4 regions of the Pseudomonas sp. 05N36 genome follow, and region 3 is predicted to be linked to each of the others. Evidence: predicted binding sites of a transcription regulator. Region 3 holds the regulator's gene; each other region holds the start of a gene.

Region 1 (3,111 bases), on a different contig from region 3:
ATCAGGAGCACAACGATTGCCTGGCCACCTGCCAGCGCCTGGGGATTGCCTTTGTGCCGTACAGCCCGCTCGGTCGAGGCTTTCTGACGGGGGCCCTGAAAAGTCCTGACGATTTTGCCGCGGACGATTACCGGCGCTTCAGCCCGCGCTTTCAGGGCGAAAACTTCAAGCGGAACTTGCAGTTGGTCGAGCAGGTGCAAGCGCTGGCAGCGGAAAAAAACGTAACCGCAGGGCAACTGGCGTTGGCCTGGGTACTGGCGCAAGGCGATTACCTGATCCCTATTCCGGGTACCAAGCAGCGCAAGTATCTGGAGGAGAATGTCGCCGCGCTGGACGTAGTATTAAGTCAGGAAGACTTGTCGGCGCTGGAGGCGATTTTTCCGGATGACGCGGTGCTCGGGGCGCGTTACCCGCAGGCCGTCATGCAGATGCTCGATCGATAACATTGAGCGTCGCAGGCCCGTTCATGCGGTGTATGACGGGCCTGTTGCACTTGAAGATCAGGCTTTGCCGCTGACACCTTTGGTGTTTGGAACAGCGGTGCCATTGCCCATGCCATAAGTCTTCAGGTTCTGCAGGACGTAAATCGCCTTTTTATATTCGGGAACCAGGTGATTGGCGTACTTGTTGCCCTTGAGGTTGTTGCTCTGGATGTTATCCAGCTGCATGGCGAAGTATTCCAGTGCATTGAATTTTTCATCCGGGTCTTTCTGCACCCCAAAGCGATCGAACTTGTCACCGGCGTTGAGCAGCGTCAGCGCCGTCACATCACTGATCAAACCCCGCTCGCGCAAAAAGGTACTGACGTTGCCGAGCTGTTTGACCGTGACGGTCTCAGGGTTGAATCCCTTGAAATTCTTGTAGAGCTTCTGCTCGTTCATTTTCGCGGTGTTGAGCGCCAAAGGGTCGCTGCCCACCAGTGCGAGCATCTGCCTGACCTTGACGCTCTGCGATACAGGTTTAGTCCCCGTCCCGCCCTCGCGAACCAGTAACCCGGCCTTGCTGGTCCAGCCACCGACATAACCGATAGTCATGACAATGCCCCTGTGCGCAGCGTGAGCCTGGCCGGGAGATACCCCGAAGCGCGCAGACGTCCTTGTAAGGTGACCATAAAGAGTCCTTGTTCAACTGATGAATTGGTACGCAAGTATCAATGTGCCAGCGCCCCTCCACCTACTAATATTTCCGTTTTTTACAATTCTTGTACAATTCGGATACAAACCACCAACCCCTTGAATTCATTGGTCTGAAACAATTGTTTAACAATCAGACTGTCATTGAATTCACTTGAATCCTCCGGAAATAAACCACGTTGCCGATCCTGAAGGAACGTGGAAATGGCTCACGCCCGTGACTTACCGGTCGTCTATAAAAAGCCTGTTTTGGGACTATGGTACTAAAGCCGGCCTGCCGCAGGCCGATAGCTGCTAAACGCCGCACCAAATCAACAAGAGCGCTTAGCACAAGGACAGGTTCATGCCCGCATTCCGTACCATTCAAGCCCGTTACACGCTGTTTCTGGTGCTGTTCATCCTGTTGTTGTTCGCCTTGACGGTGGCGGGCATCAGTCAGTTGGTCGCGCCGAAACTTCGGCACACGGAAGAACAGGTGGCCCTGAACCGTATTGCCGAAGTGGCCGAACAGATCCAGGGCGAGTTGAACAAGGTTCAAGCGCAACAACGCAGCATCACCCAGACCATCCCCCTGCTCGACAGCGCAACCATCGACACCGTGTTGCCTGGCTTGGTGGACCAGTACGGTGAGCTGAAGGTGTTTGGTGGCGGGATCTGGCCGTTGCCTGGCCAGCGCGAAGCCGGACGCAACAAGTTCAGTACTTTCTGGCACCGGGATGCGTCGGGCAAACTGGCCGTCAACACGTTCTGGAACAGCGACGCGGCGCCCAACTATTACGACCAGTCCTGGTACAAGGGCGGCATGCAGACACCGCGCGGTCAATGCGCCTGGGCCGCGGCCTACAAGGACGATGCCAGCGCCGAACCGCGCACCAACTGCGCCATGGCGATAGCGCGCAATGGCGTGCCGTACGGAGTCGCGACCATTGACGTCACTCTGGGCTTCTTCAACGACCTGGTGGCGCGCAAGGAAAAAGACCTGGGCGCCGAAATGCTGATCGTCGAGGCCGACGGCAAGATCATCAGCAACAGCTCGCGCATCAGTGCTCCGATTGTCCTGAAAAACATCAGGGAATTGGCTGGCAACTCGCCTTTTGCCGCGCAAATCAAAACCGCGCTTGAGCGCCATGACGCCTCGCTGCAACGCGTCGAGTTCGACAATCAAGGCGTGGCGAACACGTTCTTCATGCGCCCGATCGAAGGCACACCGTGGTTCCTTGCCACCGCCCTGCCGACCCACCTGATCACCGCTCAACGCGACGACGTCTTGAGCACCTTGAGCCTGTTGCAGATCCCGATGGTTCTGCTGCTGGTGCTGCTGCAAATCTATGCGATCCGCCAACTGATCCAGCGCATGAAAGCCTTGAAAGCCAACATCGACGCGCTGTCCACCGGCGACGCCGACCTGACCCGGCGCATCACTATTCGCGCCGAGGATGAACTGGGCGCGATCGGTCATTCGGTCAACACCTTCATCGCCTACCTGCAAAACATGATCGGCGAAGTCACCCAGGCCACGGGCGCCATGGCCTCAAGCCTGGAAAAGCTGCAACAGACCTCGGCACACACCAACCAGATCCTGCAGCGTCATGCCTCGGAGACCGACCAGACCGTCACCGCCATCACCGAGATGAGCTCGACCGCCGACAGCGTTGCCGAGAACGCCGCAGAAACCGCGGCGTTTACCCAGCGCGCCAACGAACACGCGGACCGCTCACGGGTGGTAGTGGGTGAAGCCTCAAGCAGCGTGATCGCCTTGATCGGTGAAGTGGCCAGTGCCACCCACAAAGTCCAAAGCATGCAGCAGGATGCCCAGCGCATCACCGAAATCCTCGGGGTGATCGGCGCCATCGCCGGACAAACCAACCTGCTGGCACTCAACGCCGCGATTGAGGCCGCGCGGGCCGGTGAACAAGGTCGAGGCTTTGCCGTGGTCGCCGATGAAGTCCGCGCCCTCGCCGCCCGCACCCAGGCCAGC
Region 2 (3,111 bases), on a different contig from region 3:
GCAGGGCCTTTTCGATGCACTGTGCGGTTTTGCCGAAGGCTTGCACGGTGATTTCCGAAAAGGGACCGCCGCCCTGGTCCGCCACGACCAGCATGATCACCCGGCCATTGTTGACCAGTGAGCGCAGCAGCAGGTGCTCGCCGCCGAACAATGAACGCAGGCTGGCGGGTAGCAAGGCTGAAAATTGTGCGGTGTTGGCTGGTGTCAGGCGTACCTGAGCCTGTTGCGAGAGCAGGCGTTGCAGCACGCTGCTCTGGCTGACCACACAGTTCAGCGTTGCAGCCTCTTTAGGCAGGCCGTGAATCTGATGTACGCGCAACTGGCTGTGGGTGCGATCAGCCATCAGAATCATCACCCGGCGCATGCCGCAGGCAACCAGTGCATCCCGCGCAGAGGTGGTCAGGTGCATGGCGTTGGTAAAGCGGCTTGGCTCCGCCAGCAGTTCTGCGCATTGCTTGCGCCACTTTGTCAGGTCTTCGGCGGTGGGGGCGGGCGCCGGAAGCTGGCCGCGATGAAGGCGCCGCTCGTCCCATGGCCAGAGCAATGCCCCGGCGGGATGCCAGAGGTCGGGCATGGCATGGTTGCGCGCGCTGAGTGCGGCTTGCTGGTGCAGTTGCTGCTGGACCTCGTCCATCGGCATTTGCAGGTAGAGGCTGGTCAGAAACTGCCAGCGCAGGCAGTGAGGGCTGCTCCAGGCTTGCTGCGCCGATAACGCCAGACCGTTGGCCATCAATACTGTGTTGGCCGGTTGATTGAGCCAGCGGCGCAGGATCGGGTCGTCATCAAGACGGTTTTGCTGGCGCAACGGGTGCTCGGCGTCGCGGGCGATATGCACGACTTTCGCCAGTTCGCGTTGTTCATTGAGCAGCAATCGATAGCCTTGTCCTACCCAGATTGGCAGGCGCCAGACTTCCACCAGTGCCTGGCCGAGTTCCAGCAGGCGGACACCGAACAATTCTTTTTCGACCTTGCTTGCTGGCTCGCGCTTGTGCAGGACCCGCAGCTCCCAGTCTTCCAGCAGCTGCGGGAAGGTCAGGGCCAGTGGCCAGAACGGCGAGAGGAACAGCAGGCTACCCCAGTGGATATCCTGCCAGAGCCGCGCCAGGCGACTGGCAAAAAAGCCGTTGGCCTGTTGGGTCGCGTGCAGGCTGATCAATTGAAGTTGGCGCAGGGCCGGCGGGATTTCGTTCTCGGGCAGGGCGGGCAGGCGCGCGAGCAGTTCTTCGGTGCGCTTGAGACCGAGGCGATTGATCGCCACTTCCAGGTTCTCGCTGGGCTCGCTCATGCTGCCGTGGGTGTGGCGATTGGCTTCGCGGATGACGCTGAGGGCCAGGGCCGGGCTGCCTTGCATTAATTCGGCAATATCGCGCAACGAGCTGCGATTGTCGGCGATAGCCTTGCAGACGCGGTCATGGCTGGTTCGCGGCACGGGCAAGGTTGCGCCATCGAGCAGCTTGACCCAGCCTTCGAGTGTGGTCGGTCTAGCAGTTGGAACGGTCGTTTCATTAGCCATGGTTGGGCGCGATCATCGTCTGCATTAAACACGCCCGGAGCGGGCCAAATTAGCTTTTCGCCTTAACTGGCTATAGTCTGGCGCAGTTTTGCCGATAAGTAGAAGAAGAGATTTTTTAACTTCCGAATATGACCTTGAACCCGACTTAAGTAAGTACCTTCTACCTATGGCTAAAATTATCGGCATCATCGTCGTATTCGCGAGCGTGCTCGGCGGATACGTGCTCTCCCACGGCAAGATTGCCGCCCTGATCCAGCCTTTCGAGGTGATGATCATCGGCGGTGCGGCGCTGGGTGCGTTCCTGCAGGCCAACCCCGGCCACATGACGAAACATGTGCTCAAGAAATCCTTGGGCATGTTCAGTTCGCGCTTCAATCACACCTTCTACCTGGAGGTGCTGGGCCTGATCTACGAGATCCTCAACAAGAGCCGTCGCGAAGGCATGATGGCCATTGAAGGCGATATCGAAGACGCTGCTGCCAGCCCGATTTTCGCCAAATACCCGGCGGTTCTCAAAGACGACCGCATGACCGCGTTCATCTGCGATTACTTGCGCATCATGTCGTCCGGCAACATGGCGCCGCATGAGCTTGAGGGCCTGTTCGACATGGAGCTGTTCAGCCTCAAGGAAGACCTCGAACACCCGTCGCATGCGGTCAACGGTATCGCGGATGCCATGCCCGGCTTCGGTATCGTCGCGGCGGTACTGGGTATCGTGGTGACCATGGCCTCGCTGGGTGAGGGCGATCAGAAGTCCATCGGTCTGCACGTCGGTGCCGCACTGGTCGGTACCTTCTTCGGTATTCTCGCGGCCTACGGTTTCTTCGGTCCGTTGGCGCACTCCCTGGCTCACGATGCCAAGGAAGAGCTGAACATCTACGAAGCCATCAAGGCCTCGTTGGTGGCTTCGGCTTCCGGCATGCCGCCATCGCTGGCGGTGGAGTTCGGGCGCAAGGTTCTGTACCCGGCACACCGTCCGAGCTTCGCTGACCTGGAACAAGCGGTGCGCGGTCGTTAAGTCATGGAGAATAATCAGCCGATAATCATCAAGCGCGTCAAGCGCTACGCTGGCGGGCATCACGGGGGCGCGTGGAAAATCGCCTTCGCTGACTTCGCGACAGCGATGATGGCGTTCTTCCTGGTGCTGTGGCTGTTATCTACCGCCACACCGGAACAGAAGATCGCCATTGCCGGTTACTTCAAGGACCCGATCGGCTTCTCTGAAAGCGGTACGCCGTTCATTATCGACCTGGGCGGCACGCCGGTGCTGGCGCCGGACAAGACCCTCAATCCCGAGGTCAAGTCCCAGCCGCAACCGGACAAGGTCACCGTCGATACCGAACAGGTCGAAAAAATGGCCGAGGAAGTCGAGAAGGAACGCCTTGAACTGTTGCTCCAAGAATTGCAGAACAAGGTCGAAGAGAACCCGCAGTTGCAGAAGTTCAAGGACCAGATTCTTTTCGACATCACTCCAGATGGCTTGCGCATCCAGATCATCGATTCCGAAAATCGGCCGATGTTCGACTCGGGCAGCGCTCGCTTGAAGCCGTACTTCGAAGACATTTTGCTGGCCATGGCCGACACCATCAAAGCGGTGC
Region 3 (3,111 bases):
GCGGACCTTCACCCTGAGAGAGATGTTTTTGCGGATCTTTTTCAGCCAGCATCGCTTCATGGTCATGTTCGATGCCCGCAAAGCGGTCTACCTGACTGGCCATGAGCACGAGCTTGAGCAGGTTGCTTTCGACTTCGGTGACCAGTTGAGTCACGCGCTTGATCACCTGACCGGTCAGGTCCTGGTAATCCTGAGCCAGCAGAATATCGTTGAGGTTGCCCGAGACGACCTGGCTCTCCTCGACGCTACGCGTCAGGAAACCGTCGACACGCCGGGCCAGTTCGCGGAACTCTTCGGCACCGACTTCGCGGCGCATGAAACGCCCCCAGTCGGCGCTCAAGGCCTGGGCGTCAGTGCTCAGGCCATTGACCAGCGGAGTACTGTTCTCGACCAGATCCATGGTCCGGTTCGCGGCTGCTTCGGTCAGCTTGACCACATAGGACAGGCGCTCAGTGGCATCCGTGATCTGTGAGACTTCCTCGGCTTGCGGCATGTGCGGGTCAATCTGAAAATTGACGATCGCGCTATGCAGCTCGCGAGTGAGCTTGCCCACCTCCTGGTACAGGCCGCGGTCACGGGTCTGATTGAGCTCATGGATCAGTTGCACAGCGTCACCGAACCTGCCCTTTTCAAGGCTTTCGACCAGTTCGTGAGCGTGTTTTTTCAGGGTCGACTCGAAATCGCCCTGTGAAGATTCTCTTTGCTCCATAGCTCCCCCCGTGGCGCAGTGGCTCAGCACATCAACCGATGCGTTCGAATATTTTTTCGATCTTCTCTTTCAACGCCTGGGCCGTGAAGGGTTTGACCACATAGCCGTTTACACCGGCTTGAGCGGCTTCGATGATCTGCTCGCGCTTGGCTTCGGCAGTGACCATCAGCACCGGCAGGTGCTTGAGCTTTTCATCGGCGCGCACATGGCGCAGCAAGTCGATACCGGTCATGCCAGGCATGTTCCAGTCCGTTACCAGAAAGTCGATGCTCCCGCTGTTGAGAACGGGAATGGCGGTAGTACCGTCGTCCGCCTCGACCGTGTTGGTGAACCCAAGGTCACGCAACAGGTTCTTGATGATCCGCCGCATCGTTGAGAAGTCATCAACGATGAGGATTTTCATGTTCTTGTCCAATTCGACCTCCAAGCAGTCTTAAACGCGTTCAGCACCTGAACACGCCATTCAATCAATCAGGCAGAGCACTCGACGACTGTCTGGAGCACAACGGATGAAGACCGGCACAGCGTTACGCCCTGCCTGTTTCGTTCGCAGTGTCCCCACACTGCTGTCAGCGCGCTCGCCACTCCCCCAAACGCCCCCGCAAACGGGCTGCGCACTGGCTGTGTAACTGGCTGACCCGGGATTCACTGACCCCAAGGACCTCACCGATTTCCTTGAGATTCAGCTCTTCGTCGTAGTACAGCGCCAACACCAGTCGCTCACGCTCCGGCAAATTGGCAATCGCGTCCGCCAGTGCAGCCTGGAAGCGTTCATCTTCCAGGTCGCGCGACGGTTCGAGATGAGCACTCGCGCCATCCTCGTGCAGCCCTTCGTGCTCGCCGTCCTGCAAAAGATCGTCGAAGCTGAACAGGCGACTGCCCAAGGTGTCATTCAAAATCCCGTAATAATCGTCGAGACTCAATTGGAGTTCGGCCGCAACCTCGTGATCTTTAGCGTCACGTCCGGTTTTAGCTTCAATTGAGCGAATCGCGTCACTCACCATCCGGGTATTGCGGTGGACCGAGCGTGGTGCCCAGTCCCCCTTGCGGACTTCATCGAGCATCGCACCACGGATGCGGATCCCCGCGTACGTCTCGAAACTCGCACCTTTGCTCGCGTCGTACTTGGTCGACACTTCAAGCAAACCGATCATGCCTGCCTGGATCAGGTCCTCGACCTGAACGCTGGCCGGCAAGCGCGCCAACAGGTGATAGGCAATACGTTTTACCAGTGGCGCGTAACGCTCGATCAGTTCGTACTGCGCGTCACGCGCCGACTTCTTGTACAGGTTGTAACCGCTGGCTGTCATAGAACCGGACCCGCAGTTTGCTGCACCAGACGCTCGACGAAAAACTCCAGGTGCCCACGCGGGTTGGCAGGCAACGGCCAGGTATCGACTTTCTGCGCGATGGCCTTGAACGCCAGTGCACATTTGGAGCGAGGAAACGCTTCATACACGGCGCGCTGCTTCTGCACCGCCTTGCGCACACATTCGTCGTAAGGCACCGCACCGACGTATTGTAAGGCGACGTCGAGGAAGCGATCCGTGACCTTGGTCAACTTGGCGAACAGATTTCGCCCTTCCTGCGGGCTTTGCGCCATGTTGGCCAGCACGCGGAAGCGGTTCATGCCGTAATCGCGGTTGAGCAGCTTGATCAGCGCGTAGGCGTCAGTGATCGAGGTCGGCTCGTCGCACACCACCAGCAATACTTCCTGGGCGGCGCGAACAAAGCTGACGACCGACTCACCAATGCCCGCCGCCGTGTCGATCACCAAGACGTCGAGGTTATCGCCAATGTCGCTGAATGCCTGAATCAGGCCAGCATGCTGGGCCGGGCTCAGATGAACCATGCTCTGGGTACCGGACGCTGCTGGAACAATGCGAATTCCGCCCGGCCCCTGAAGTAATACATCGCGCAGTTCACAGCGGCCTTCGATGACGTCGGCCAGCGTACGCTTGGGCGTGAGCCCCAGCAGGACGTCGACGTTCGCCAGCCCCAGGTCGGCATCCAGCAGCATGACGCGCCGGCCGAGCTCAGCAAGAGCCAGGGACAAGTTCACTGACACATTAGTCTTCCCGACGCCACCTTTGCCGCCGGTCACTGCGATCACCTGTACGGGATGCATGCTGCCCATGTTCGTTCTTTACCTTGTCTTGCTTAGACGCGGACTACATGACTGGCTGCGCGCTCACGTGTGAACAATGCATGGCAGGCCATCGATGTAGATACAAATCTATTCATTATTACCTCAGCCGACACGCTTGGCCGGGCTGTGGTAGAGGTCAGCGAACATATCAGCCATGGCTTCTTCGCTGGGTTCTTCCTGCATCTGCACGCTTACGGCGCGACTGACCAACTGATGCCGGCGCGGTAAATGTAGATCATCCGGGATCCGTGGC
Region 4 (3,111 bases), on a different contig from region 3:
GCTCGCTCCCACAGGGGCGGTGTTTCACCGCAAGGTGTGTCTACACCCGAAATTGCTTGAGCAGGCCATTCAACTGTTCACTGAGTTCCTTCAAATGCACACTTGCGACGCTCGACTGCTCAGCAGCCAAGGCGGTGCTGTGGGACAAACCAGCGGCCTGGGTGACGTTCTGGTTGATATCCTCGACCACATGCGCCTGTTGCAGGGTTGCACTGGCAATCGAGGCGTTCAGGCCGTTGAGATTGTTCAGGGCCTGGCCGATCGCGCTCAGGCTGGCACCCGCCAACCCGGCCTGTTCAATGGTCAGTTGCGAGGCGCGGCTGCTATCGCCGATCACTTTGACTGCCGCTTCGGAATGGCTCTGCAAGCGCTCGATCATCGACTGGATTTCAGCCGTGGATTTTTGTGTGCGCTGTGCCAGCAGCCGGACTTCATCGGCCACCACGGCGAAGCCCCGTCCCTGCTCACCGGCACGGGCCGCTTCAATGGCCGCATTGAGCGCCAGCAGATTGGTCTGTTCGGCGATCGAGCGGATCACTTCGAGCACGCTGCCGATCTGTGTGCTTTCGGTGGCCAGGGTGCGGATCACCTCAACGGCTTGATCGATGGTGCTCGACAGTTGATCGATCTGCTGCAAGCTCCCATCGATGTTTACTTGTCCCTGTTGTGCCTGCGCTTGTGCATCGCGCATTTCGCTGGCGGCGTGTTCGGCATTCCTGGCCACGTCCTGCACGCCATAGGTCACTTCATTGATCGCGGTCGCCACCAGTTCCATTTGTTGGGACTGTTGCTGGCTGCGCGCCTGGGCCTGGGCCGCATCGTTGCCCAAGTCGCTGGATGACTGCCCCAGGGCACTGGCGGACAGTTGCAACTGAGTGATGACCCGACGCAATTTTTCCGTGAAGGCGTTGAAATGCTGCGCCAATTCGGTCACTTCGTCCTGACCGTGAGTATCAAGGCTACGGGTCAGATCGCTTTCGCCGCTGGCGATATTGGCCATGGCGTGCACGGTTTCCTGGAGTGGGCGCACGATACTGCGCGCAATCAGGATCACCAGCAGTGCCATAAGGACAGCAATGGCGAGCCCGACGAGCGATGTTTGCCACATCTGTGCGTAAAACTCGGCCTGCATGTCATCGATGTACACACCCGAACCAATGACCCAGCCCCAGGGCTCGAAGAGTTTCACGTAGGAGGTTTTCTGGACCGGTGTACTGGCGCCCGGTTTTGGCCAGCGATAGTCAACCATACCGGCGCCCTTGGCCTTGGCGATGGCCGCCATCTCGTTGAACAACGCGAAGCCGTCCGGATCCTTGATCGCGGAAAGGTTCTGGCCTTCAAGTTTCGGATTGGTCGGGTGCATGACCATCACGGGCGTCAGGTCGTTGATCCAGAAGTAGTCGTTCTGGTCGTAGCGCAATCCGCGCACCACGCTCAATGCCTGTTTCTGCGCCGCTTCGCGGGTCAGGGTGCCGGCGGTTTCCAGGTCGTGGTAGTAGGCCAGAATGCCGCTGGCTGTCTGCACCACATGCTGGGTTTTCTGGGCCTTGGCCTGATAGAGGTCATCGTGGATCTGCTTGAGCATCAGCACACCCAACGTCAACAGCATCAGCACAGCCACAATCAGGATGAGCCACAGACGGCGGCTGATCGACACACTGCGCAAGCTATTCATAACCGTGTTACCCCGTTTTTTGTTCTTGTTCTGTCATAAACGACCGCCTGCATTCAGGCACGTTTTTGCTGTTGAGCCTATCCGACTCAAGTCCAATTACGGCGCAGCGTTATTCAGGCATGTCTGATAGGATTTCGGCCGCATCAGCAAAAACCTGAAATTGCGCTGATTTTTCATGGGGTTTTTACGGTTTCACGTGAAGATCGTGCGTGTTGCCATTGGGTGACGCTGATCGCAGTGGACGCTTGAATTTTATTAGCGAGGCATGCCTTGGAGGCATCGTTTCATTGGGGGATTAATGGATTTTTGGACCGCCGTTCAGGCTTTGATTCTTGGCGTTGTAGAAGGACTGACAGAGTTTTTGCCCATTTCCAGCACCGGGCACCAGATTATCGTCGCGGATTTGCTCAACTTCGGTGGCGAACGCGAGAAGGCATTCAACATCATCATCCAGCTCGGGGCGATCCTGGCCGTGGTCTGGGAGTTTCGCCGCAAGATCCTCGACGTGGTGACGGGGCTGCCAACGCAGCGCAACGCTCAACGGTTTACCGTCAACCTGTTGATCGCTTTCATGCCGGCCGTGGTGCTGGGGGTGATCTTCGCCAATATGATCCACAAATACCTGTTCAACCCGATCACCGTGGCAACGGCGCTGGTAGTGGGCGGGGTCATCATGTTGTGGGCTGAGCGTCGCGAGCACAGCGTGCACGCCGAAACCGTCGACGAGATCACCTGGAAAGACGCCCTGAAGGTCGGTTTTGCCCAGTGCCTGGCAATGATTCCCGGCACTTCGCGCTCCGGTTCGACGATCATCGGCGGCTTGTTGTTTGGCCTGTCGCGTAAAACCGCCACGGAGTTTTCGTTCTTCCTGGCCATGCCGACCATGGTCGGCGCCGCGGTGTACTCCGGCTACAAGTATCGCGACCTGTTTCAGGCCGCTGACCTCCCGGTGTTCGCCATCGGTTTCGTCACTGCGTTTATATTCGCGATGATCGCGGTCAAGGGCTTGCTCAAATTCATCGCCAGCCACAGCTACGCTGCGTTTGCCTGGTACCGGATCGTGTTCGGTTTGTTGATCCTGGCGACCTGGCAGTTCGGTTGGGTCGATTGGGCGGCGGCTACATCATGATTGAGCCACGCAATGGGCGCGGGATTCAAAACCCGCGCCTCAAAGGCCTGGTGTTCCTGGTGCTGTGCGCCTTGCCGGCAATTGGCTCGATGCTTATGTGGTGGCGCGGGATTTCGCTGATTCCGCTCGTGGCCTATGGGATTGTCAGCCTGCTGGCGTTCCTCCTGTACTGGCACGACAAGCGCAAGGCCCGGGCAGACAGCTGGCGTACACCGGAAAACGTGTTGCACGCAATCGAACTGGCCGGTGGCTGGCCGGGCGCCTTGCTTGCCCAGCAAGTATTTCGGCACAAGACCCGCAAAGTGTC

Evidence for each region. The regulator FliA, encoded in region 3, starts transcription of late flagellar genes. The targets are predictions, from matches to a motif close to CTAAAGTTTNNNNNNNNNNNGCCGNTAA.
Region 1: AC1DIH_RS05730 (methyl-accepting chemotaxis protein) is a predicted target of FliA. The motif match lies at 1,397-1,424, and genes of this name have one in related genera.
Region 2: motA (flagellar motor stator protein MotA) is a predicted target of FliA. The motif match lies at 1,584-1,611, and genes of this name have one in related genera.
Region 4: AC1DIH_RS00255 (methyl-accepting chemotaxis protein) is a predicted target of FliA. The motif match lies at 1,807-1,834, and genes of this name have one in related genera.

Annotation. Positions count from the first base shown of each region.
Region 1 covers NZ_JBFTNH010000003.1:200,718-203,828, forward strand. Annotated here, with positions in the region: gene AC1DIH_RS05720 (aldo/keto reductase) at 1-443, shown strand, start outside; gene AC1DIH_RS05725 (hypothetical protein) at 501-1,034, opposite strand; gene AC1DIH_RS05730 (methyl-accepting chemotaxis protein) at 1,477-3,111, shown strand, end outside.
Region 2 covers NZ_JBFTNH010000001.1:340,302-343,412, reverse strand. Annotated here, with positions in the region: gene AC1DIH_RS01620 (HDOD domain-containing protein) at 1-1,513, opposite strand, end outside; gene motA (flagellar motor stator protein MotA) at 1,680-2,531, shown strand; gene motB (flagellar motor protein MotB) at 2,535-3,111, shown strand, end outside.
Region 3 covers NZ_JBFTNH010000002.1:125,279-128,389, forward strand. Annotated here, with positions in the region: gene AC1DIH_RS03645 (protein phosphatase CheZ) at 1-709, opposite strand, end outside; gene AC1DIH_RS03650 (chemotaxis response regulator CheY) at 741-1,112, opposite strand; gene fliA (RNA polymerase sigma factor FliA) at 1,279-2,019, opposite strand; gene fleN (flagellar synthesis regulator FleN) at 2,016-2,846, opposite strand; gene flhF (flagellar biosynthesis protein FlhF) at 2,961-3,111, opposite strand, start outside.
Region 4 covers NZ_JBFTNH010000001.1:47,251-50,361, forward strand. Annotated here, with positions in the region: gene AC1DIH_RS00255 (methyl-accepting chemotaxis protein) at 41-1,675, opposite strand; gene AC1DIH_RS00260 (undecaprenyl-diphosphate phosphatase) at 1,974-2,804, shown strand; gene AC1DIH_RS00265 (DUF1294 domain-containing protein) at 2,801-3,111, shown strand, end outside.